4 regions of the Salipaludibacillus sp. HK11 genome follow, and region 3 is predicted to be linked to each of the others. Evidence: riboswitches for the same ligand, from Rfam matches in the RefSeq annotation. Region 3 holds a riboswitch; each other region holds the start of a gene.

Region 1 (4,764 bases), 2.4 Mb from region 3:
TTGACAGTTGGTCGAAAAGAATGGCAGACGAAACTAATAAGCCAAAGTGAAATGACTAGCGACGAGACTACATTTTATTTAACAAACACGCTGACAGCTTTTGAAAGTGAGAAAGAGATTTTTAAGAAAACTTGGAAGACAGATATTTCAAGAGATTTAGTATGATAAAAATTCCGCGGTATGATTAATCTACCGTGGAATTTGTTATGGATTTAAACTCATGATAAAGGTCACGGTGGTCACTAATGGGCGTATTGGGATGCAATGATTCGGAGAGTTTTAGATTGGCTCCCCATTAGATAAAGCGAATGAATAGCTAAATCACCTGCATGTTTGATACTCTTTAATAGTGGGAATAATAACCATTGAAACATAAAGGAGTGGATCAACATGAAAGTACTAATTGTAGGTGCAAATGGACAAGTTGCTAGACATAGTCTTAAGCACTTTGGGAAATCTGAAGAACATCAGGCTATAGCGATGGTTAGAAAAGCAGAACAGGGAGCTGAGCTTAAAAATTTGGGTGCTACAGATACAGTTATTGCAGACTTAGAAGGTGATATTTCTCATGCTTTTAAAGACGTAGATGCCGTTGTATTTGCAGCAGGTTCTGGGCCCCATACAGGCGCTGACAAAACCGTTCTCATTGATTTGTGGGGAGCGATGAAAACAGTGGATGAAGCTAAGAAGCAAGGTGTAAAGCGCTTTGTCATGGTGAGTGCCATCAACGTAGATGATCCGGAAAGTGCTCCAGAAAAAATGCGTCATTATGTTGTAGCAAAAAAACTTGCAGATGATCACCTTAAGGCTAGTGGGCTAGATTATACGATAGTAAGGCCTGGTGGACTTACGAACGATGAACCAACTGGAAGAATACTACTTGAAGAGAAAATCGGTCATCGGAATACGACAATTACTCGTGCTGATGTTGGCCATGTTGTAGTAGAAACATTAGACAAGAAAAATACGTATGGCAAAATTTTTGAAATATTAAATGGTGATGTCTCTATTGACGAAGCTATTGAGAAGGTATAATGAAATTACTGAAGCTACAATTTCAGTTTTGGAATTGTAGCTTTTTGAATTTGTTTTAATTTAGAAGGAGTAGAAATAAAAAAAGTCATCTCATAGGGGGAAATCTATGCGATGACTTTTTTGTTGTTTTTGAAATGAAAAGATAAGGATTTATTCAACTTTTTTTGATAGAATAGGATGATGTATATTTTCAGCAGTCTTGTCTGAATATGGTTAAAAATTTAACGATGAAATTATAGGTGAAAAAATGGAACATGTAGAGACAAGCAGAGAAAAAGTACTTCTATTCTCAAGAATATTATGGCCGATTATGGTGACACAAGTTAGTTTTTTTGCAATGAATTTAGTAGATACAATGATGTCTGGCCGGGTAGGTACGGATGATTTAGCTGGCGTTGCGATTGGTTCTAGTTTATGGTTACCGGTGTTCACTGGAATTAACGGTATATTATTAGCTGTAACTACAATTGTAGCGCAGCTAGTGGGAAGTGGTCGAAAAGATAAAATTTCCGAATCGGTGACACAAGCGATATATTTATCAATTGTTCTTGCTCTTATCGTTGTCGTTGGTGGAGTATTTTTACTTGAACCAATTTTATCGATCATGAATTTAACCGATGCTGTAACCCATATTTCTTTGCACTATTTAGTCGGCTTATCAATAGGTATCATTCCGTTATTTTTGGCGAATGTACTTCGCAATTTCTTTGATGGACAAGGGTTCACACGAATAACAATGATTATTACAGTATCAGCAGTTCCTTTTAATGTTTTGTTAAACTATGGCTTTATATTTGGTAACTTTGGATTACCAACATTGGGCGGTATTGGTGCTGGTTATGCAACTGCACTGACGTATTGGATCATTCTGTTTTTTAGTGTATGGATGACATTTAAAGTACCGGTGATTAGACATTACCAAATTCTTGTAAAATGGGTGAAACCATCTTGGAAAACATGGAAAGAGCAGCTTTCGATTGGAATTCCGATAGGTCTATCTATTTTCTTTGAGGCGAGCATCTTTTCAGTTGTAACACTATTGATGGGAGTTATGTTTACTACGGTAACCATTGCTGCGCATCAGATTGCATTAAGTTTTACTTCGCTTATTTTCATGATTCCATTAAGTATTTCGATGGCCTTAACAATTGTTGTAGGTTTTTCTGTGGGAGGGGGAAAGATTCGGGCTGCCAAACAATATGGACGTCTTGGCGTCTGGGGTGGAATTGGCATCTTAGCAGTCGGAGCAGTTTTTCTCTTCTTTTTCAGAGAACAAATTGCGTATCTTTATACAAATGATAGTGAAGTTGTGTTGATGGCAGGACAATTCTTTATTATTGCGATTGTCTATCAACTTTCTGATGCGGCGCAATCAGGATTACAAGGTGTGTTAAGAGGTTATAAAGATGTCAAAGTACCATTTATTACTGCTTTTATCTCTTATTGGATTATTGGGATTCCGGCGGGATATTATTTTTCAGCTTATACAGAACTAGGTCCATTCGGATTATGGGTTGGAATAACGTTAGGTTTAACTTGTGCTGCAATTGGTTTCTATGTTCGACTACAAATTGTTCAACGTCGCGTGGAAATAGGACTAAGTGAGGATAGATTGAAGTAATATAAAATTAAGTAGTAGGGTTTTGTCAACATGGACTTCACAATTTTTGGGTCTTATAGACTATAACTTGATAAATATTTTAGAAAAAAGTACTAGTGATGTTGTTTTTTGTGTTATAATATAACTATAAAATGTAAAGTTAATAAATGTATAGGTGTATTCCGTTAAGAGCAAACTTGTTGAAAAACAAGGACGCAAAGCTACAGGCCTAAGGATGAACTATGGCGGCTGGGTTACCAGGAATAACTAGTTGTTTAAAGGTTATTTCCATGGGGGGGAATAGCCTTTTTATGTATCTTATAGAGAAATTCTGTCTTTATAATATTTGCTATTTTAAAATGTCAATTTTTCAAAAATGTTTGATAGAATGTGAGGTGTGGATCATAGCTAAATGGCGAACGTTATTGTTCCTTATCGGAAGTGTTTTGTTTTTTTATAGCTGGTTTTATATTTTTAGAGAAAATGAATGGATGAGAGTATTCGGTGCAAGCGTTTTTCCAGTTTTGTGGGGATCTTTGAGTTTTTTTTGGATTTTTAAAGCTTACCGGACAATCACAGGGAAGCAGAAGTATTTTTGGTTATTATTAAGTATTGGTATTCTATTTTATATTTTTGCTGATGCATTCTGGTTTTTATACTTTATCTTGGAAGGGGAGACTCATTTCCCTGGCAGTACCTATCTATTCTGGCTCTTAGCTTATATCTTTTTTTTGACGGCATTAACATATAAAGTAAAATTAATAAGTATTTACATTAAAAATAACCATTATCTTTTCAACATTATTATTTTTATGATTTCAGCAGCAGCGATAAGTGTACATTATTTAATGGAACCTATCATACTCCATTCAGAATTTTCCTTTTATTATACAATAATAAATTTAGCCTATCCTATAACGTCACTCAGCATTTTATTCGTTATTACTTGCTTGTATTATTTTTCTCAATTCAGTAACGAAAAACGAATTATGTTATTTATTGTCGTTGGTTTCTTCTTACAAGTGATTTCTGACACGAGTTATGCTTACTTTGAATTAATTGGACAGGTTCACGCACCAGGAAACTATATTGATCCAATATGGTTAACGGCTTTAATACTGATTGGTTTATCTGGCAAGTTTGCCCAAGGAAATCAACGCAAACCAAAGTGGGAAATTAGAAATATCTTCAATGGGCAGGAGGCAGTATTCCCTTATTTAAGTAGTATTATTTTAATTGTTTTAGTAACTCATAGTTATAATTGGGATTTAAATGCGCTAAGTATTGGTTTAATTGTTATCTTCGTATTGATACTTGTGCGCCATTACGTGATAATTCGAAAAAATGAATACTTAGTAAATGAATACAGAGAATTGGCCTATCATGATTCGCTAACGGGATTAAACAATCGTACTAGCTTTCAGAACGATTTAGAACAAATAGTCAATCAAGCTGCTGAAAACAATAAAAATTTAGCGTTACTCTTAATAGATTTAGATCGCTTTAAAATTGTAAATGATACGCTGGGTCATCATATTGGAGACAATATACTAAAAGAGGCATCGGAACGATTGAGTAGTGTATTAGGAACAGATGAAAGTTTATATAGGTTAGGAGGAGACGAGTTTGTTCTAATCCTATCCAATTCTACTAAAAAAAGATGCATTGAATTATCGAAATCGATAAAAAAAGCATTTGTAAAGCCATTTTTTGTAGAGAGGAACGAAATAACAATAACCCCCAGTATCGGAATCTGTTCCTACCCGGAGCATGGTACGAACAGTGAGACATTACTTAAAAATGCGGATGCCGCAATGTATTTAGCAAAGGGGAGAGGCGGGAATGGATTTCACTTTTTCTCTTCAGGTTTACATGATCAATTGGCGCGCAAAATGTTAATAGAGACGGAATTGAGACATGCGATTGACAGAAAGCAATTCACTCTTTACTATCAACCGAAGATAGAATTACAATCGGAAAAACTAGTAGGAATGGAAGCTTTATTACGATGGGATCACCCAGAGTTGGGGCGTATTTCACCTGTTGAATTTATCTCGGTAGCAGAAGAGACAGGTCAAATTATAGCAATTGGTGAATGGGTTATTAGAGTGGCCTGTAAACAAAACAAG
Region 2 (4,764 bases), 2.3 Mb from region 3:
CGTCAGAAAAAAAGGCAACGATTTTAGTGGCAGACGACGACCCAGTGAATCAACAAGTATTGATTAATTATCTTTCTTTAGAAGGGTATCAGGTTGATACAACGAGTGATGGGGATGAGGCATTGGAATTGATCGAGGAAGGTCGTACATATGATCTAGTCATGTTAGATGTGATGATGCCTAAAATATCGGGATATAAAGTTTGTCAAAGGTTACGAGAAAAATATTCATTGTCAGAGTTACCAGTGTTAATGTTAACAGCGAAAAATCAAGTAGAAGATCGTATTACTGCGTTTGAGGTAGGAGCAAATGATTATTTAGCGAAGCCTTCAGATAAAAGAGAGTTATTGTCTCGAACTAAGACGTTGATCCGATTAAAGCAGGCTGATAAAGAAATTAAAGACAGAGCGGAGGAGTTAAAAAATATAAATATCAAATTAAAAAACTTAAATAATGATCTAGAAGATAAAGTGGATGCGAGAACGAAAGAATTAGCAGAGAGAAATGAGCAATTAATCGAATCAAATCAAGAATTAATTGACATGGAAAAAGGTAGAGTTCATTTACTATCGAATATTTCTCATGAATTAGGAACGCCTATCACGTTTTTACAAGGCTACGTGCAAACGGTTAAGGAAGGATACATTGATGCTGGCAACTTGAAATACTTAAATATTGTAGAAAATAAGGTGAAATTATTAGATCGTCTTATTAATGATTTGTTTGACCTTGTAAAGTTTGAATCTGGAAAAATGAGATTAAATATTGAAAATATTGAACTTGAACCATGGCTATTAGATGTGTATAACAGATTTGAATTAGAAGTGAATCAAAGTAATATAAATCTTATAAAAACGAATGTAAACTATCTACATAGAGTGGATACAACTATTCTCCTTATTGATATTGAGAGAATGGATCAGGTTTTTTCTAATTTGATCTCTAATGCGATCAAACACACTTCCTCTGGTGGAGTGATCACGATTTCAGCGGAGGTATCAAAAAATAAGCGAAACAATAAAACGTTTGAGTTTGATGGTATGGTAGTTATTGAGGTAAAGGATAACGGAATTGGCATCGATCAATCGACATTGCCCCACATATTTGAACGATTTTATAAAGGGAGCAATTATTCTGGTGATAGTGGGACAGGGTTAGGTTTAGCGATAACGAAAGAAATTATTGAATATCATAAAGGCGAAATATGGGTTGAAAGTTCAGCGGAAACAGGGACTTCTTTTTTTGTCTCGTTGCCAGTTGTTTTCAAAGATTCAGTGAAAAACGAAGGGGTGTGAGTAAGTGAATCCAGAGAAAATATTAATTGTAGAAGACGATGATGACATTCGTGAATTGACTTCATTATATTTACAAAAAAAAGGATATCTCGTTTTTACAGCTGAGAATGGGATAAATGCCTTAAATATAATCCCAGAACAACAACCAGAATTAGTATTATTGGACATTCTTTTACCTGGAATGGAAGGGTTTGAAGTTTGTGAGAAAATTAGATTAATAACAAATGTTCCGATTATTTTCATGAGTTGTAAGAGATCTTCGACTGATAAAGTGAAAGGCCTCAATGCAGGCGGAGATGATTATATTACGAAACCGTTTGACCTTGCTGAATTAGAGGCCCGCATAAAGGCAAATTTACGTCGAAATGGGTTACAGTCTTTCGGTGAGGTGAAGAGTACCCGAGTCTTACAATCGGGCGAAATATCTGTAAATTTAAATAGCTTTGAAGTGTTTGTTAATAATAAACTCGTTTCATTGTATGCAAAGGAACTCCAATTGCTCTTGCTATTTCTAAAGAACCCTAACCAAGTGTTTAGTTCAGAACAGATTTATAATCAAATTTGGGGTATTGACCAATTTGGAGATTTGAAAACAGTCTCCGTCCACATTCGTAATTTGCGAAAGAAAATTGAGAAAGATCCAGCTCATCCGTCTCATATTAAGACGGTGCGTGGGTTTGGTTATAAGTTTCAAGATGTTAACTAGCATTGTAGGTGGCTATTCTATGGTTAGTATATTTTTAATACTAATTTAAAAAAAGAATCATTTTTTTCCCTTTATTTAACTTAGATTTAACCTTTGCCCTGTATATTAAAATTTAGACAGGTTGACAGGTGAAGGAATTCTAGGGATGGAAGAGTACACTTGAATAAGATAGAAAATTTAAACATATCAATGGTAACTTCGTCGATTAGCACATTGTCTTTGATTAAAATCTTCCTACTAGTAAAAGGCAAACCTGCTTAAAAGCAGTGGCGCAAAGCTATGGGTCTAACGGTCTGAAAAAAAGGCCTATGATCGCCAGGCTGCCTATTAGGTACTTGTGGGAAAGGAGGTCTAGGGAAGCAATGGAAAATACATTTGGCTCAACCTTAGACAAAGAATGGGTAAAATTGATGGAAGAGGCTCGGGAGATAGGGATGACTCCAGAGGATGTTCTACAATTTTTTAATCACAGAAAAAGTGAAAAAAGTTTTATTGTTTTGAATGACCAAAAAGGGAATGTGTCATAATTTATTATTGGTACTGTATTTTTTTAGGTTTGCATTTTTTCCATGAATGAACGTCAATTAAATAAATGTAAATCATGTATGCTACTGGTCCAAATGGATCAGTATTTTTTTTACTTTAAGAATGTTTAACTTAGCTAAAGGATTAAAACCAAAAAAACTAATTTATTGAGGATTTATCTTAAGCAGGTTGCTGAATAACTCAAAAATTGGCAAGCAGATGATGATTTTTAACAAATATCCTTCACTTGTCCAAACGTTTCGAGCTAACAACGCATTATATAGTGGATAAGGGGAGGTTTTTTCTAGGGAGTACAAGTAAATAGGGGACTAGTCGAACTTACTCAATTGCTTTCTGCAAATAAAGGAGGAGAAGTTTATGGTTAAGATTTTTATAGATCCTGGTCATGGTGGAGATGATCCAGGAGCAATAGGGAATGGGTTGAGAGAGAAAGATCTTGTGTTGGATATATCTAGACGGATTAGACGACAGTTAAATCGATTTAACGATGTGGAAGTGAGGATGAGTCGAGAAGATGATCGATTTATTTCACTATCAAATCGAGCTACTTTGGCGAATTCCTGGGGAGCAGATTATTTTATTTCTGTTCATGTGAATGCTGCTGGTGGAACTGGATTTGAATCGTATATTTGGAATGGAAATGTCAAGTCACAAACGCGATCGAATCAATCAATTATGCATTCGGAGATTATTGCCCAAATAGGGGTGAGAGATCGAGGTAGAAAAAGCGCCAATTTTGCGGTGCTCCGTCGTACAAACATGCCTGCAATTTTAACAGAAAATCTATTTATTGATAATGCTGCTGAAGCTGCGAAGCTTAAAGACAGCGATTTTTTGGAAGCGATAGCCAAAGGACATACCAATGGGCTTGTTTCGATTTATAATCTAAAAGGGAATGGAACTGAAAGTGGGACGGATGAGACAAACGGATCAGATGAAGAAGGTTCTCCACCATCAGGGGAAATCAGTCAGATTCAATCAACGTTAAATGATAGATATGCCCTTTCGATTGCCGTTGATAATATTTACGGACCTGAAACACAAGGAACTTTGTTAAAAGGGTTACAAACGGAATTAAACAAACAATTTAATCGGAGGCTTGTCGTAGATGGAATTTGGGGCCCAAATACGAGAGGTGCAGTTGTTAATGTAAGGAGAGGAGCAAGAGGAAATATTACCTGGGTTCTACAGGCTACACTCTTAGGTAAAGGATTCTCTCCAGGTTCAATTGATGGAATATTCGGCCCGAAAACCGAGAGTGCGGTAAGGAGATTTCAACGAGCGCAAGGAATTAAGATCGATGGAATTGCTGGGCAAGAAACTTTTACAGCTTTATTTAGCTGATAAAGAGACACTTTTTATTTAAAAGGCATTTTCTCCTCAATACAGGAGAGAATGTCTTTTAAGGTTGAACAAAAAAATATAAATTATCCACTAGTGCTTCTGTGACTTTATATTACCATTGAAAAAAGTATTTCAATGACATCGTCACTACTGTATAGGAGACGACGCCGAATGCAAAAGTTGGATAGTGTGCTTCTTGGTCAGGAGGTAGCTCATATTTTAAAACATTTAAGATCATTGCCCCTGAAATGAATGCAAAAATAATTGCTTGGACCAACGCAGGCAATGTAACCTTCATTCCAATGTACCAGCCAGCCAAAATTCCACAAACAAGAACATACCTCCCAATTTTATTATAAAGATCCCCGTATTCGATCCATAAATCATGGGCAATTGCAATAAAATGAAGACCAACCGCAAGTCCATAAAAAACAGCTTGTATCCCCGCAACTTTATGAGAAAGGACCGTGTAAGAAACAAGCATATTATAAATCGTAAAAAAACTGATCTGCATCCAAAATAATGACCTAGCTTTTTCGTAGTTCAGATTTTGTTTTTTCCTCACAATTTTTTGAATACCGTAGAAAAGGAGAAGGCCTAACAAACCAACAAAATATAATTCCGACTCCATCGTTAAAGTATTTGTATAACTTTTAGCAATATCCTGTTCTTTATGTAATGTAGGGAGCACATAAACAAAGACATAAGAAACAGCAAGTCCTCCTGAAAAAGAGAACCATCGTAACCGTTGTATACGGTCATCAGGTATAAATTCGTTTGCTAGTAAATGGATGGCGATGAATGCTCCCCCGATAATAAAGGCATCAATAGACATCATGAAATCTCCTTCAGCCGTAATAGCTTCTATGGTTT
Region 3 (4,764 bases):
TGCAATTAGTACGATTAATCGGCTCATAGATATGAAGATTGAACCATTTCTATTGGGGTCTTCTATCTCAGGCATTTTATCACAGCGTTTGGTTCGTCGGATTTGCCGAGATTGTAAGACATCTCGAGAAGTCACGGTCCGAGAACAAGATATTTTTTCACGTCGTAACTTTGATGCGACTCATGTTCACTATGGAGAAGGGTGCCCGACGTGCAACATGACAGGCTACCGTGGAAGGTTAGCTATTCATGAATTACTAGTCATTGATGATGAGATCAAATACATGATTATGAATGAAAAATCGAGTCAAGAGATTCGCGACTATGCTTTAGAAAAAGGGATGGCTTTTCTTGTAGACGATGGGTTACAAAAAGTAATTCATGGACTTACGACGACGGAAGAAGTACTTAGAGTAGTGACAGAAAAGTAGGTGACAGTCATGGAAGAAAAAATTAATCACTTATTAAAAAAAGCCGTTTCGATTCAAGCATCTGACCTTCACTTAACTATCGGAATGCCACCTGTGTTTCGCATCAATGGTGATTTAGTAAGGATGGATAGCGAAGTGATTTTGCCGGATATGATGAAAGGGATGACCGAAGCATTATTGCCAGCGGATTATAATGAGACACTAAAAGAAAAAGGCGAAGTAGACTTTTCTTACGGTATTCCAAAAGTGTCGCGTTTTCGTATTAATGCCTATCGCCAGCGGTCACATATTAGTTTGGCGATTAGAGTGATTTCAACTAGTATTCCGAATTTAGAAGATTTGCAAATGCCGCAAATTTTAACTAAAATAGCTGAGAAAAAACAGGGATTAGTGTTAGTAACAGGACCTACTGGAAGCGGGAAGTCTACAACGTTAGCAGCAATGTTAAAACATATAAATGAAACGCAAAAGAAGCACATTATTACGTTAGAAGATCCAATTGAATATTTGCACAAGCACGGAAATAGTATCATTGATCAACGGGAAGTAGGCAGTGACACCATGTCGTTTGCGAATGGTCTTAGAGCTTCGCTTCGACAGGATCCAGATGTAATCTTGGTCGGTGAGATGAGAGATTTAGAAACGATTGCTACAGCGATTACGGCTGCAGAGACCGGTCATTTAGTGTTTGCTACGCTGCATACGTCTAGTGCGCCTGCGACAATTGATCGAATCATTGATGTATTTCCACCAGGCCAACAAGCGCAAATACGAATTCAACTTGCTAGTGTTTTAACAGCAATTATCTCACAGCGCTTGTTTCCAACTGCAAATCGCCAAGGAAGAAGAGCAGCTACAGAAATCTTAATTAATAATCCGGCAATTTCAAACATGATTCGAAGTGAGAAGATTCACCAAATCCAGAATGTCATGCAGACGAGCCGAAAAGAAGGTATGAATACGTTGGAAATGTCGATTCAAGAATTGCTTAATCGAAAAGAAGTCAGTCATGAAGAAGTTTATCCGTACTTGCAGGAGAGGAATGGCTAATGCCTCAATTTAAATACAAAGGAAAACTAAAGAATGGCTTGAAAAAAGAAGGAACGATTTCAGGACAAACGAAAAAGCAGGTGATTGAAAAATTAAGGACGCAAGGATTGGCTTTAGCTTCGATTGAACAAATGGAATCGACGTTTTTAAATAAAGACATTTCAATAGGGAATCCAGTGAAATTAGAAGACTTCGTGATGTTTCTGCGACAATTTTCTACTCTATTAAACTCTGGTGTGTCATTAAGAGATGCAACAGCAATTCTCGCAAAACAAACCTCTAGTAAAGCACTAGGGAGAGCACTTGATCAAATTGAAGACGAACTAGTCACTGGCCGCGCTTTCTCAGATGCAGCGGCAGAGCACAAAAAAGTGTTTCCTGTGATCTTTATTCATATGGTGCGAGCGGGTGAAGCGAGTGGGGCCTTAGATGAGACATTAGATCAATTGGCGCTTCAATTCGAAAAGCAGCATGAAACAAGGCAAAAAGTCAAGGCGGCTTTGGCCTACCCTGCGATTGTAGGCGTTGTTGCGATAGCTGTTATCATTTTCTTGTTATCATCGGTGGTGCCAACATTTGCTTCGATGCTCAGTGATGTAGGAGGTGAGCTTCCTGGTATCACACTGTTTGTCCTAGGAGCAAGTGACGTAGTTGCACAATTATGGTGGTTAATTATTCTCTTGTTTGTTTTAGTAGGAATATCACTTTGGGCAGTGGTGCAAAAGCCAGAGACGAAATATTATGTCGATTATGCATTACTGAAACTCCCGGTATTTGGTCCGTTGTTGCAAAAAGCAGCACTTGCTCGAATGACGAGAACGCTGAGTTCATTATTTTCTAGCTCAGTACCAATTTTACAGTCTCTGCAAATGGTCGAGCGTGTCGTTGGAAATGAAGTAATATCGCGCTCGTTAAAACAGTCACGTGATGCTCTTGAAAGTGGACAACGATTAACAGAACCAATGAGGAAGCACTGGGTTTATCCACCGCTCGTTGTGCAGATGATCTCGATCGGTGAAGAAACCGGATCACTCGATCAAATGTTGACAAAAGTTGCGCAGTTTTATGAAAAAGAAGTGGAATATGCTACTGATAAGCTAAAGGCATTGATTGAACCAGTTATGATTGTCTTCCTTGCAGTAATTGTCGGAACGATTGTGATTTCCATTATCGTCCCAATGTTTCAAATTTACTCAGAAGTTTAATGAGATAACAATGGAGCAATGAATTTTGACCATTATTTGGGCACTTAGGTCAATTGGAGCGAGTAGTGCAACCGGCCAAAAAATATAGGCGTTGCAAATAATCTTGATGTTGACAGACATTGGAATTGTGTAAAGCCAAAAAATAAAACAGAAAAAAGGAGAGAAACAAACATGTTTAAAAGAATGTTGAAGAATCAGAAGGGTTTAACACTCATCGAGTTACTAGTTGTCGTCGTCATACTAGGAATCATCGCAGCAATTGCGATACCTAGTGTAGGAGGGTTGATTGATAATTCAAGGCAAGATGCTCATATTGCCAATGCACAACAGATGATTAGTTCAGCTAGACTTTATGATGCAAGTAATCCAGGTGAGGATAGTGTAAGTTTAGATGATTTGGTGGATGGAGGTTACCTTGAAGAAATAGAAGATCCATGGGGGGGAGGATCTTACAATGATGGTACGGTCTACATGGGAGATGATAGCAATGAGAATAGAGTTTATAGAGTTTATCTTGCAGATATAGAAGGGGATTATGTTATTGGAGAAAACAATTTTGGAGGAGCAATACTCGCGTCCAATTTAGACAGAAGTTTATTTGACTGATTGGATAATTAAATCTTAACAGGTTCAACAAATCCCTCCTACTGGGAGGGATTTACATATAAGAATTTGAAAAGTATTATTAATTACTACTACATTTTTCTTTTCTCAAGAAAGGACGTCTACTCATGGAATTATTTCTTCATTTCTATTTATTTCTTGTTGGACTCGTTTTAGGCTCTTTTTATAATGTTGTCGGTCTTCGCGTGGCGAAAGGGACTTCGATTGTCAAACCACGTTCCCATTGTCCAAACTGCGAAAAGACATTGACATGGATAGAGCTTATTCCCGTCGTTTCCTTTCTTTTTCAAAAAGGACGCTGTCGTAACTGCCAGTCGTCTGTTTCAGTTAAATACCCATTTTTCGAACTGACAACGGCATGTCTTTTCACGATTTCACCACTCATGGTGGGATGGTCAAAAGAATTGCTGGTAGTTTTAGTATTCATATCATTATTAGCAATCATTTCGATTTCAGATCTGGAAATGATGCTCATTCCCGATAAAATCCTCTTATTTTTTCTTGTTTTATTAGTGATTCTACGATTGATTGAACCACTTTCCCCTTGGTGGGATAGTTTAGCTGGTGCTGGATTTGGTTTTACTCTTTTTCTGCTTCTTGCTATTGTCTCAAAAGGCGGTATGGGTGGCGGAGATATTAAACTTATGGCAGTGATCGGTGTCGTCTTAGGTTTTCAAGGCGTTTTACTGACAGTTTTTCTTTCATCTCTGATCGGTGCGGTTTTTGGGATTGCAGCCGTTATAATGAAAAAAGCGCAGCGGAAAAGTTCTATTCCATTCGGGCCGTTTATAGCAATCGGTGCAATGGTCAGTTATTTTTATCATGAGGCTATTTTTCATTGGTACATCAATGTATTCATGTATGGAGGTTTTGTATGGGGGCTATCATAACAGTTGGAAAAAAGGAGCAAGTGAGTTTTCAAATAAAAGATCATGTCTTGCGCTGTGTCGTGACGAAACAGCCGGCGGTAGATACGGTCGTTAATTATTTTGAGAGAGTTATCCCTGAAGGTGTTTTAGAAAAAGGTAAAATTATAGATGAAGATAGTTTTGAGATGATACTATCTGAGTGTGTGACAGAGTGGAAGCTTAAACGTAAAGATATTAAGTTTTTAGTTCCAGACTCGTCTATTTTCTTTCGCCAAATAGACGTCCCTAAAGATCTATCAAAAGAAGAAATTCGAGGATACATAAACTTTGAGATTGGTTCAACGATTCATTTACCATTTGATGAAGCGTACTTTGATTTTTTCTTGTTGAATGATGAAGCGGAAAGAGAAATAAAACAAATTCTTTTGTTTGCTGTTCCGGAACAGTTAACCAACAAATATGTCTCTCATTTTGAAGAGTTGAAAATGAATCCTATCGTTGCTGATGTGGCACCATTGTCAATGTATCGATTGTATATGCAAGATCATAAGGATGAGATCGATGAGCAAGTGATGCAACTTGAATG
Region 4 (4,764 bases), 2.1 Mb from region 3:
ATATTGTTTTTTATATCTCTGCACCCTTAGTCTTATTATTCCTTATTTGGGGGGCGCTCGGACCTGGTTCATTAGCAGAAGTTTCCGAGACAGCATTAGCGTTTACCTTAGACACCTTCGGTTGGTTTTACATGTTAACAACAGCGATTTTTATCGCATTTGTCCTATTTTTAGCACTAAGCCCTTTTGGTAAGCTAAAACTTGGGAAACCAGATGAAAAACCAGAATATAAATTCATTACATGGTTGGGGATGTTGTTCTCCGCCGGTATTGGTGTGGGCTTTGTATTTTGGGGAGTTGCAGAACCTGTCCTTTACTTTTCTGATCCACACCCAGATTACATTGGTGCATCAGAAGGTGTTCGCGCTGCCGCTGGTCTCCGTTACGGAGTATTCCATTGGGCACTACACCCATGGGCAATCTTTTCTTTAGTAGCACTCACATTAGCCTATGTACAATTCAGAAAAGATCAACCAGCATTGATTAGTTCTGCTTTTCAACCTATTTTAGGAGACAGAGCGCATGGGCCTCTCGGAAAAGGGATCGACGTACTTGCTGTATTGGCAACGTCAACAGGTGTCGCTACAACGTTTGGTCTTAGTGCCTTGCAAATTACTGGTGGACTATCTTACTTAATCGATTGGATTCCAAATACCCCAGCGACGCAATTATCAATTATTGCAATCGTTACGGTCTTATTTATGTTCTCGGCCGCTACCGGTATCAACAAAGGTATTAAAATTTTAAGTACACTCAATATAACCATCGCTGCAATACTTTTACTTTTCGTTATCATTACTGGGCCAACATTGTTCATTGCGCAAAATTTTGTGACGACGGTCGGCGGCTACATCACAAATGTGACGCAAATGAGCTTGGATTTAAACCCGTTTGGTGACGGTGAATGGCTTGGCAATAATACGATCTTCTTTTGGGCTTGGCATATTTCATGGGCACCATTTATGGGGATTTTCATTGCACGAATATCTAGAGGAAGATCGATTCGTGAATTCGTTGCAGGGGTATTAATTGTCCCTTCTCTATTAGCAGCACTATGGTTTACTGCATTTGGTGGTACCGCCTTAGATATGATTTTAGGCGGCAATGATCAAATCGGTGGTCTTGTCCAAAATGACGTCGAGGTTGCCTTGTTTGCCATGTTAGAAAATTTACCACTTAGTACTTTCATGAGTATTTTGGCTGTGCTTTTGATTGTCGTCTTCTTTATCACGTCAGCAGACTCGGCTTCATATGTTTTAGGTGCAATGACGAGTGCTGGAAGTTTAGCACCTAAATTATCGATCAAAGTAATTTGGGGACTATTAATTGCAGGTACTGCAAGTGTTTTATTAGTCAGTGGTGGACTCGAGGGGTTACAAACCGCTTCCATCGTTGCCGCTCTGCCGTTTGCGATTATCATGTTGGTCATGATCTTTTCTTTATTACTGATGATGGGGAAAGATTTAAAAGCTGACAGACTCCACACCTCGAAACGTGAGCGCAAAAAAGTCAAAGAAGAAGTATACGGTGGGATGAAAGAAAACATCTACGATGACTTCAAAGATGAAGCGTACGACGAAATAAAAGATGATGTTTATGAACAAATGAAAGACGAAGCATATGATGATTTTAAAGATCAAGCCTACACAGAAATAAAAAAGGACGTCTATGAAAAAGTCAAAGATGAAGTATACGATGATATTAAGAAAGAAGTCTATGATGAATTTAAAGAGAAAATTTATGACGACTTACGTGACGATATTGGTGATCAATTAAACGGAGATTTGGAAGCAGATAAAAAAGACGAATCAGATCAAGATCACCAGAAGGATAAAAAATAATTCATAGTAAAAAACGCATGGTCCTAGGGATCATGCGTTTTTCATCTGCCTTTAAGTTATTAAAAACATCCCTAAAACAAACATAGCAATACATCCAGTTACTGAAAATCCAATATAAATTCCTAGCTCTCGCCACTTACTTTTATTCATCAAGCTAGATGCTTCCACAGTAAAAGTTGAGAACGTCGTAAAAGCACCAAAGAAACCGACTCCGAGTAGTAAAAATATTGGGTTATCATAGTCTACGAAAGGGGTTTCCTGATAAAGTAGCCCAAACAAAACTCCCAACCCTAATGAACCAAGTAAATTAACATATAGCATTGCGGTAGGAATCTTTCTCTGTTTTGTATTATTTTTGATCCATAAACCAAGCAAGTATCTACATACTGCTCCAGAACCTCCACCTAAGGCGACAATAAGGATGTTCACACTTTAACACCTGCTTTCTTCTTACCCGTTGCTACTCTCTGTCCAATAGCGATGCCAAGAAACGCTAGTGCAACTCCACCTAACAAAGAGACTGCAAGATACAAACTGGCTTGAAATAACGTCTCTTGCCCTGCTAAAAATACAGAATCTGCAGCTAACGTTGACATCGTCGTGAATCCACCACAAAATCCTACACCTATTCCTTCCTTCACAACAGGAGGAATTACTTTCACAACAATCCATCCTGTTAACACCCCAAGTAAAAAGCTACCCAGCAAATTTTCAATGACAGTCCCTATAGGGAAAAGTAATGTCATCGTTTGTAAATTGATGACATACCTAAGCAACGTTCCGAGTACCCCGCCAAAAAATATCGATATTATTATCCAAATTTTCAGTTTCATGGTAACCACCTTATTTACTAAATACTCACCTAGCTAGAGTATAGTTCTTTGTCACTAAGCATGACAAATGATTTCTAATGATCAAGAAGAAATTAATGCTCACGCAAACACAGCAATAATGTTTTAAGAGCTGAAATAAACGTTTTCATCATTAACAAAATAGAGTATGATATAAGTAGAAATTACTACAATATTACATTAACTGACGATAATGGCAAACCTATTGAAAAATAGTGGCGCAAAGCTACGGGTCTAAGGAAGACATCTTCTATGATCGCCGAGCTGCCGAAGCAGAAAAGTCTGCTTCTACAATTTATTTGAAGAGGTGGTGATTGCCTTGACTGAGTCATTGATATTTCAAGGTAAAAATGTGGATTCTGCCATTGAGAAGGCACTCCATCAATTAAAACTAGAAAAAAAAGATGTGCATATTGAAATTGTTGATCCAGGTTCTGAGCGCCTATTTGGACTCAATAGATCAAAGGCAAAAATCATTGTTTCTAAAATAGACAACTCTACAACTAGCGATCAAAATGATTCTGGATGGGAAGATTGGCTTAAAAAGGAGATTCAAGATCACCACTCATCCCCATCGCAAGCTACCCCTTTGTCAGACCTTTCTAACCAAAATTTACAAGGCAAAGCATGGGTCAAAGATGGTAGCCTCTACTTTCAAGACACAGAAACGAAAAAACCACTACTTGAAGTGCCACCGGATTTTACTGTTTTAAAAAATAGTGAGCCTGTAAAAGGTAGAACCTATTTAACTAATGGTGATTTATTAAAGTTCGACTTAGAGACAAAAGCGATTGAAACAAAGTGGTCGGTGAAGGTGGACCAGCAACACCAAGAGGTAACTCTAGCTGTTGAACCTGGTTATTATATTATCCCATCCATAGAAGACCACCCTCCTACTGACGTAATAAAGATTCAAGTCGCTCAAGCCACACAAGTTAACAACCAGCTTACAGAAAAAGATGTCTATGACCAATTAGAAAAAATGAAAATTACTGAAAATATTCAGCACGATCGAATCAAATCTGCATGTCAATCCAGCGAACCAGAATCATATATAATTGCTGAAGGAATGTTGCCCAAAGACGGCTCCAATGGAGAAGTTTCTTACTCTATCGACATTCACGAGCGAACAACACCCTTTTCTGAAAAAATCGATGGAAGCATTGATTTCAGAGAATCCATTTACATTCCTTCCATAGAGGAAGGAGAAATGTTAGCTACTATTATGGATCCGACTCCTGGAGAAGATGGAATAAATGTTTATGGTGAAAGTCTCAAAGCGAAATCAGGTGAGCCGGTCATTCTCAAGATGGGTAGTGGGATAGAATATTTGCCAGAAGAAAATAAAATTATTGCAATAACGAAGGGCAGACCGAAAGTAGAACAAATTGGCCAACTTGTACGTGTATCTATTCTACCAAAACTATTACATCGTGGCGATTTGAATATGGAAGACGGTAATATACATTTTGTCGGTGATGTTGAAATAACTGGTCATGTAAATGAACAAATGACCGTCGATGCAGAAGGATCTGCATGGATGCACCGAAATGTTTTTCATAGTTCTATTCAAACGCGAAATTCAATTACCATCGTAGGTAACTCGATTAATAGTTCACTGATTGCTGGTAAGAACAGTTTAGTTTTTGAAGAGATAGCTAAGAAACTAGAGCCATTCATTCACATATTTGAACCTTTCGTTACAGTGTTGAAACAATTAACTCAATCAGCTAAATTCCAGGACACGTATCAAAGCCAACAAGGATTGACTCCTGTTATTAAAGTGTTGGCAGAGACTAAATTTAAGGATTTAAAACCAACAACTACACAGTTAGTTAAAGCCATTAATGAAAGACAAGATTTACTCGACCGAAGCTGGCATACATTTGCGATAAAGTTATACAAAAGCTTTCTTGTTAACAATCACAATGTAATAAAATCAAATTCTGATGTTGATGATCTCATAAATGAAGCGCATAGTTTAATGGAAATATGTCAAAGCCCAATAGAAAACAATTCTTCTATTACTCTTAATTACTCAATGAATAGTGAGATTCATTGTAATGGAGATG

The links. Region 3 has a riboswitch for cyclic di-GMP ahead of ACM26V_RS10470 (competence type IV pilus major pilin ComGC). Riboswitches for the same ligand answer to the same signal wherever they lie in the genome.
Region 1: it holds a riboswitch for cyclic di-GMP, as region 3 does, so the genes downstream of both, ACM26V_RS21460 (putative bifunctional diguanylate cyclase/phosphodiesterase) here and ACM26V_RS10470 (competence type IV pilus major pilin ComGC) in region 3, are expected to answer to the same signal.
Region 2: it holds a riboswitch for cyclic di-GMP, as region 3 does, so the genes downstream of both, ACM26V_RS20785 (anti-repressor SinI family protein) here and ACM26V_RS10470 (competence type IV pilus major pilin ComGC) in region 3, are expected to answer to the same signal.
Region 4: it holds a riboswitch for cyclic di-GMP, as region 3 does, so the genes downstream of both, ACM26V_RS19990 (flagellar assembly protein A) here and ACM26V_RS10470 (competence type IV pilus major pilin ComGC) in region 3, are expected to answer to the same signal.

Annotation. Positions count from the first base shown of each region.
Region 1 covers NZ_CP181045.1:4,531,042-4,535,805, forward strand. The annotation lists gene ACM26V_RS21445 (CocE/NonD family hydrolase) at 1-165, shown strand, start outside; gene ACM26V_RS21450 (SDR family oxidoreductase) at 391-1,035, shown strand; gene ACM26V_RS21455 (MATE family efflux transporter) at 1,283-2,656, shown strand; cyclic di-GMP riboswitch class I at 2,816-2,897, shown strand; gene ACM26V_RS21460 (putative bifunctional diguanylate cyclase/phosphodiesterase) at 2,995-4,764, shown strand, end outside.
Region 2 covers NZ_CP181045.1:4,375,751-4,380,514, forward strand. The annotation lists gene ACM26V_RS20775 (ATP-binding protein) at 1-1,295, shown strand, start outside; gene ACM26V_RS20780 (response regulator transcription factor) at 1,300-2,001, shown strand; cyclic di-GMP riboswitch class I at 2,238-2,329, shown strand; gene ACM26V_RS20785 (anti-repressor SinI family protein) at 2,364-2,528, shown strand; gene ACM26V_RS20790 (N-acetylmuramoyl-L-alanine amidase) at 2,905-3,891, shown strand; gene ACM26V_RS20795 (hypothetical protein) at 4,004-4,729, opposite strand.
Region 3 covers NZ_CP181045.1:2,101,028-2,105,791, reverse strand. The annotation lists gene ACM26V_RS10485 (GspE/PulE family protein) at 1-430, shown strand, start outside; gene ACM26V_RS10480 (type IV pilus twitching motility protein PilT) at 440-1,480, shown strand; gene ACM26V_RS10475 (type II secretion system F family protein) at 1,480-2,685, shown strand; cyclic di-GMP riboswitch class II at 2,690-2,771, shown strand; gene ACM26V_RS10470 (competence type IV pilus major pilin ComGC) at 2,857-3,291, shown strand; gene ACM26V_RS10465 (prepilin peptidase) at 3,417-4,199, shown strand; gene pilM (type IV pilus biogenesis protein PilM) at 4,184-4,764, shown strand, end outside.
Region 4 covers NZ_CP181045.1:4,205,291-4,210,054, reverse strand. The annotation lists gene ACM26V_RS20005 (BCCT family transporter) at 1-1,841, shown strand, start outside; gene crcB (fluoride efflux transporter CrcB) at 1,893-2,270, opposite strand; gene ACM26V_RS19995 (fluoride efflux transporter FluC) at 2,267-2,674, opposite strand; cyclic di-GMP riboswitch class I at 2,878-2,964, shown strand; gene ACM26V_RS19990 (flagellar assembly protein A) at 3,012-4,764, shown strand, end outside.